DNA from 2 places in the Streptomyces sp. NPDC042371 genome. Region 1 is predicted to be linked to the other one. Evidence: riboswitches for the same ligand, from Rfam matches in the RefSeq annotation. Region 1 holds a riboswitch; the other holds the start of a gene.
The links. Region 1 has a riboswitch for cobalamin ahead of AC068B_RS06445 (ribonucleoside-diphosphate reductase subunit alpha). Riboswitches for the same ligand answer to the same signal wherever they lie in the genome.
Positions count from the first base shown of each region.

Region 2: another riboswitch for cobalamin. It lies ahead of AC068B_RS01885 (prenyltransferase/squalene oxidase repeat-containing protein); the one in region 1 lies ahead of AC068B_RS06445 (ribonucleoside-diphosphate reductase subunit alpha).

Region 1 is NZ_JBWKAP010000002.1:167,783-170,983, reverse strand. It holds gene AC068B_RS06445 (ribonucleoside-diphosphate reductase subunit alpha) at 1-1,761, opposite strand, end outside; cobalamin riboswitch at 1,893-2,015, opposite strand; gene mctP (monocarboxylate uptake permease MctP) at 2,174-3,201, opposite strand, start outside.
Region 2 is NZ_JBWKAP010000001.1:420,783-423,983, reverse strand. It holds gene AC068B_RS01890 (SCO2322 family protein) at 1-566, opposite strand, end outside; gene AC068B_RS01885 (prenyltransferase/squalene oxidase repeat-containing protein) at 563-1,795, opposite strand; cobalamin riboswitch at 1,919-2,042, opposite strand; gene AC068B_RS01880 (MBL fold metallo-hydrolase) at 2,067-3,122, opposite strand.

The sequences.
Region 1 (3,201 bases):
GTGGTCCGGGTGCAGCACGCCGCGCGCGGTGCGGGTCTTCTCCCAGGCGGGCAGGGGACCGTGGCGCTCGGCGAGGTCCGCGGACGCCTCGTAGGAGGCGAGCATGATGCGCTCGGCGATGCGGGTGGACAGGGCGCGCGCCTCGGGGGAGTCGAAGGCCAGCTTCAGCTGGAAGAAGACGTCCTGGAGGCCCATCGCGCCGAGGCCCACGGGGCGCCACTTGGCGTTGGAGCGCCCGGCCTGCTCGGTCGGGTAGAAGTTGATGTCGACGACGCGGTCGAGGAAGGTCACCGCGGTGCGGACGGTCTCGTCGAGCCGCTCCCAGTCGATGTCCTGCGTGGCCGGGTCGACGAAGGCGCCGAGGTTCACCGAGCCGAGGTTGCAGACGGCGGTCTCCCCGTCGTCCGTCACCTCCAGGATCTCCGTGCAGAGGTTGGAGGAGTGCACGGTGTGGCCGGGCTCCGCCGTCTGGTTGGCGGTGCGGTTGGCCGCGTCCTTGAAGGTCATCCAGCCGTTGCCGGTCTGCGCGAGGGTGCGCATCATGCGGCCGTAGAGGTCCCGGGCCGACATGGTCTTCTTGGCGAGCCCGGCGGCCTCGGCCTTGCGGTAGGCGGCGTCGAACTCCTCGCCCCACAGGTCGACGAGCTCGGGCACGTCGGCCGGTGAGAACAGCGACCACTCCTGGTCGGTGGCGACGCGGCGCATGAACTCGTCGGGGATCCAGTGCGCGAGGTTGAGGTTGTGCGTGCGGCGCGCGTCCTCACCGGTGTTGTCGCGCAGCTCCAGGAACTCCTCGATGTCGGAGTGCCAGGTCTCCAGGTAGACGGCGGCCGCGCCCTTGCGCCGACCGCCCTGGTTCACGGCGGCGACGGAGGCGTCCAGGGTCTTCAGGAACGGCACGATGCCGTTGGAGTGCCCGTTCGTGCCGCGGATGAGGGAGCCGCGGGAACGGATGCGGGAGTAGGAGAGCCCGATGCCGCCCGCGTGCTTGGAGAGCCGCGCGACCTGGTGGTAGCGGTCGTAGATGGAGTCGAGCTCGTCCAGCGGTGAGTCGAGGAGGTAGCAGGACGACATCTGCGGGTGGCGGGTGCCGGAGTTGAAGAGCGTCGGCGAGGACGGCAGGTAGTCCAGTCGGCTCATCAGGCCGTACAGCGCGGCGACTTCGTCGAGGGCGCGGGCGCTCTCGTCCTCCGCAAGACCGGCCGCCACGCGCAGCATGAAGTGCTGCGGGGTCTCGATGACCTGGCGGGTGATCGGGTGGCGCAGCAGGTAGCGGCTGTGCAGGGTGCGCAGGCCGAAGTAGCCGAAGCGGAAGTCGGCGCCGTCGGCGAGCGCGGTGTCCACGAGCGCGTCGAGCCGGGCCGCGTGGGCGCCCACGAAGTCGGCGGTGCGGTCGGCGATCAGGCCCTCGCGGTGGCCGACGACGATCGACTCGGTGAAGGAGCGCACGCCCTGGGAGGCGGCCTCGGCGGCGATGGAGAGGGTGAGCAGCCTGGCCGCGAGCTTCGAGTACGTGGGGTCCTCGGAGATGAGCCCCGCGGCCGCCTCGGTCGCGAGCGTCCGGAGCTCCGCCTCGTCGGCCCTGGCCGAACGGCCGCGCAGCGCCGCGGCGGCGACCCGGCCGGGATCGGCGTCGGGAAGGTCGGCGGTGAGGTCGGTCAGGGTGCGCAGCAGCGCGGTCCCTGGCGCGTCGGTACCCTCGGTGCTGTCGATGGGCTGCGGTGACAGCGCTGACGCAGGTTCGGCAGGCGCGATGGTCACGTGGAGCTCTCCCTCGCTCGGCTCTGGGCCTGGGGGAGGGGATGGCACACACGGGCGCACCCGGGCAGGGCGGCGTACCGCGTCCACCGGCCCATTCCACGAGGCCCGGACGGTCGGCACCCGGGTCGGTCGACACGGGTGCACTGCCGGCAGGTCTTCGGACTCCGCGTACGACAAATGCGTACACGTCTACCGTTGCGGGACAGTTCCGGACTTGCACCGGATTCCCCTGCGGCGACAGCGAGCACGAGCATACATCTTGTGTTGGCTTACTGAAGCAGGCCCACATCTTGTGTCGGATCGCAGAGCTGTACGACGAAGGGCCGCCGGTTTCCCGGCGGCCCTTCGTCGTACGCTGTGCCGTGCGGCAGACGTGCGGCAGACGTACGGCAGACGTGCGGCAGCGGTCGGCTCAGTGGCCGGAGCCCGCTGTCGCCTTCGGCAGTTCCTCCATGACACCGGCGTCACCGGCGTCCGCCGTGTAGTCCTCCGGAGACGTCTCGTCGACGCCGTCGGGGGCCTTCAGCGCCTTCAGGGCGAAGGTGAGGACCACGGTCACGACCACGTTCAGGACGAACGCGGTGAGGCCGATGTAGCCGATCTCGCCGATGCCGGGGATCTCGTCGGACGAGCCGCCGAAGTGCTTCTGCGTGGGCGACGCGACGCCGTACGCGGCGACCGTGCCGTAGACCATGCCGACCGCCCAGCCCGCAAGCAGCGCCCAGCGGTGGAACCACCGCGTGAACAGGCCGCCGACCAGGGCGGGCATCGTCTGCAGGATCCAGATGCCGCCGAGCAGCTGGAAGTTGATCGCTACCGTCTTGTCCATGGTGAGGACGAAGGCGAGCGCGCCCACCTTCACCAGGAGCGAGACCAGCTTGGAGACCTTGAACTCCTGTGCGGGTGTCGCGTCCGGCTTGAGGAAGTCCTTGTAGATGTTCCGCGTGAAGAGGTTCGCGGCCGCGATCGACATGATCGCCGCGGGCACGAGCGCGCCGATGCCGATGGCGGCGAAGGCGACGCCGGTGAACCAGTCGGGGAACATGTTCTCGAACAGTTGCGGGATCGCCAGCTGCCCGTTCTCGACCTTGACCCCGGCCGCGATCGCCATGAAGCCGAGCAGCGCGAGCAGGCCCAGCATCAGCGAGTAGAGCGGCAGGATCGTGGTGTTGCGGCGGATCACGTTGCGGCTCTTGGAGGAGAGCGTCGCCGTGATCGAGTGCGGGTACATGAACAGCGCGAGCGCGGAGCCGAGCGCGAGCGTGGCGTAGGTCCACTGCCCCGTCTCGCCCGGTGCGAGACCCGCGACGGGCTTGCCCGCCGCGTCGTTCGCCGCTGAGAACTTCTCGTTCGCGGCCTGGAAGATCTCGTCGAAGCCGCCGAGCTTGATCGGGATGTAGATGATCGCGACGGCGATGACGAGATAGATCAGACCGTCCT
Region 2 (3,201 bases), on a different contig from region 1:
GCCTGCGCCTCGGTGGTCACGGTCTCCTTGCCGCTCGGGTCCCCGTCGCCGGAGACCTGCTCGCCGCAGCCCGACTTCGGGTAGTCCTCGATGGCGCACAGCAGCGCCTTGTTGTCGTAGCGCAGCGGCTTGGCGACGGCGGCGAGGGCCTCCGCGCTGGTGGCGTCCTCGGCGACCTGCGCGCAGGCGGTGCGCGGCTTCGGCGGCCGCTCGCCGCCGGGGGCGTCGCCCGCCGTGCCGAAGTCGACGACGAGGCCGACGCGCTTGCGGCCGTCCTTCGCCGGGGTGTCCTTGCAGAGGTCCGCGAAGTCGGCGGGGCCGCGGGGCTTCGCGGAGTCCTTCGAGTCGTCGGAGACCGAGAAGCGGAAGCCCTGCACGTCGCCGTCGTCGGGGGTCGCGGTGCCCGGCCCCTGGGTGGCGTACGTCCACTGCTCGCCGTCCCGCTCCCAGAACGACCAGTAGCGGTAACCGGCGGCCTGGGCGGGCGCGGCGGCGAGGACACTCAGCAGCGCGGCGAGGAACGCCACGGCTGCCGGGCGGCCGCGCCGCACACGGCCCCGCGTCACGGCTGCTTCTTCTTGCGGTTGCCGCTGTACAGGAAGCCGATGCCGATGCCCGCGACCATGCCGACGCCGATGATCCACCAGACGCTGACGCCGCCGTCGTCGTCCTTCTCGTCCGCGTCCGAAGCGGACGGGGACTTCGAGGCGGTCTCCGGGGCCGGGCCCGTGGCGTTCAGCTGCTTGACGAGGTCGGCGCCGCCGAAGTCGCGCGGGTCCATGCCTGCCGCGTGCGCGGCGAAGATCAGCTGGGAGTAGGCGGCGGGGCCCGACTGCTTCGCCCAGTCCGCGGAGTTCTTCGCGAGCCAGTCGGCGGACGCCTTGGCCCGCTCGCTCTGTCCGGCGGCGGCGAGGGCGAGCACGGAGTCGGCCGTGTTGCCGAAGTCCGGCTGGTCCGTGGAGCCCGGCATCGACGACATCAGGTGGTCGTCGGTCTTGCCGAGGGTGTCGAGCAGATAGCCCACGCCGTTGCCCGCGGCCTGCGCGGCGGTGTCCGGCTTCGCGCACTTGGGCGCGGCGGTCTCGGACTTCTTGGGCGCGGAGACGACGAGGCCCTTGCCGAGGCTGCCGAGGACACCGGCCGCGGTGGCGTCGGCGTTCGGCGAGAGCTTGCCGGACTTGGCGTCGGCGAGACCGAACGCGCCGCCGTCCTTGTCGCAGTCCATGGCGAGCTTCGGCAGCGCGTCGTAGGCGGACTTGCCGTCCTGGGACTTCATCGCCGCCGGGTTCTGGCCCGCCGCGACGAGCGCGCCGACCACGATGCCGGTGGAGTTCGCGTCGCTGGGCAGCCCCGGGTTGTAGCCCCAGCCGCCGTCCTTGTTCTGTACGGACTTCAGCCAGTCGACGCTCTTCTTGACCGTCTTGTCCTGCTTGCCGAGCGCGGCGAGGGCCTGCACGGCGGCGGCGGTGGAGTTGCTGTCGACCGCCGTCTTGGAGTTGCAGGGCTCGGTGGCGTCCGCGCGGTACGCCGCGAAGCCGCCGCTCGCGCACTGCTGGCCGGTGAGCCAGTCCACCGCCTTCGTGGCGGGCACGACGCCCTCGGTGTCCTGGGCGAGCAGGGCGTACGACTGGCGGAAGACGCCGTCGAACTTGGGGTCGGTCTTGCCGTAGAGGCCCGAGGGGAGCGCGGCCGAGGGCGACGGCTTCGCGTCGTCCGCGAAGGCGGCCGGTGCCGCGGCCGAGCCGAACACGGCGACGGCGGCGGCCAGGACCGCTGCGCTGCGACGAACGTTCATGATGGGGCGGGTTGCCTCTCCCTGCGGGGAGCGGGGCGGCACGGACCGTGCGAGCACGGCTACCGGGCGGCTCCGGCTCCGTATACCTCGACGGTGCCGCTCATCGGGGGTCCCGATGAAGCGAGCCGGTCACGTTCCGCGCCGGGCATTCCGGCTCGCCACGCTCAGTGGCACACGGCTGCGGGTCAGCGCCGGATTCGCACCGGCTTCCCCCTTGGCGGACGTGAGGACGACGCGCTCACTCTACCGGCCGGTCCGCGCGCCTTCCGGGTCACACCGCCACGAAGGTGACCGGGTCGCTGCCCGGCACGGCCTCCGCGCGCCCCAGCTTGACCAGGCGCCGCACATGGGCCTCGGCCTCCGAGACGGCGATGGTGCGCGAGCCGTAGGGGATCTCGGCCCAGGGGCGGTTCCACTCCATGCGCTCGGCGATCTGCCAGGGGGTGAGGGGCTCGGCGAGCAGGGTGAGGAGTCCGGTCAGGCGCTCCTCGTGGTGGGTCAGGAGCTCGTGGACGCGGGCGGGCGCGTCGGTGAACGTGCGCTGGTGGGCGGGCAGGACCTCCGCGGGGTCGAGGCGGCCGACGCGCTCCAGGGAGTCCAGGTAGTCCCCGAGGGGGTCGGTGACGGTCTCCGACTCGGGGTCCTCGTACAGGCCGATGTGCGGGGTGATGCCGGGCAGCAGGTGGTCGCCGGAGAAGAGGCGGCCGTTGCCGCGCAGGCCCGCCGGATGGTCCTCCTCCAGGTGGAGGCAGACGTGGCCGGGCGTGTGGCCGGGGGTCCAGATCGCGCGCAGGCGGCGGCCGGGCAGGGCGAGGAGCTCGCCGGGGGTGATGGAGCGGTCGGGGAGGGCGGGGGCGAGGCCGGGAAGCTTGCGGGGGCGGCCCTCGTCGCGGGCCAGGATCAGCGGGGCGAGGTGGTCGGCGGGCGCGCCCGCGGCGGTGAGCTTGTCCACCAGGTACGCGTACCAGCGGTCCGGCGGGTTCGAGCGGGTGCGGCGGACCACGGACGCGTCCGCGTCGTGCATGGCGAGCCACGCCCCTGAGGCGTCCCTGACCTTGCCGGAGAGGCCGTGGTGGTCGGGGTGGTGGTGCGTGATGACGACGCCGTGCACGTCGGCGACCGCGACGCCGCAGGTGGCGAGCCCGGCGGTGAGGGTGTCCCAGGACGCCGGGTCGTCCCAGCCGGTGTCGACGAGGACCGGTCCCGCGTCGGTGTCCAGGAGGTGGACGAGGGTGAAGCCGAGGGGGTTGTCGGGGATCGGGACCTTGATGCTCCAGACGCCGCCGCCGTGCTCGATCACCGGCGGGTCCGTCACCTGAGGGGTCATGAGGGCCTCGTCTCTCGTCGCCGGTCCCCTCGCCGGGGGCCACCACTATAACTAGAACTAGTTCCAATAGTCGCCCAAG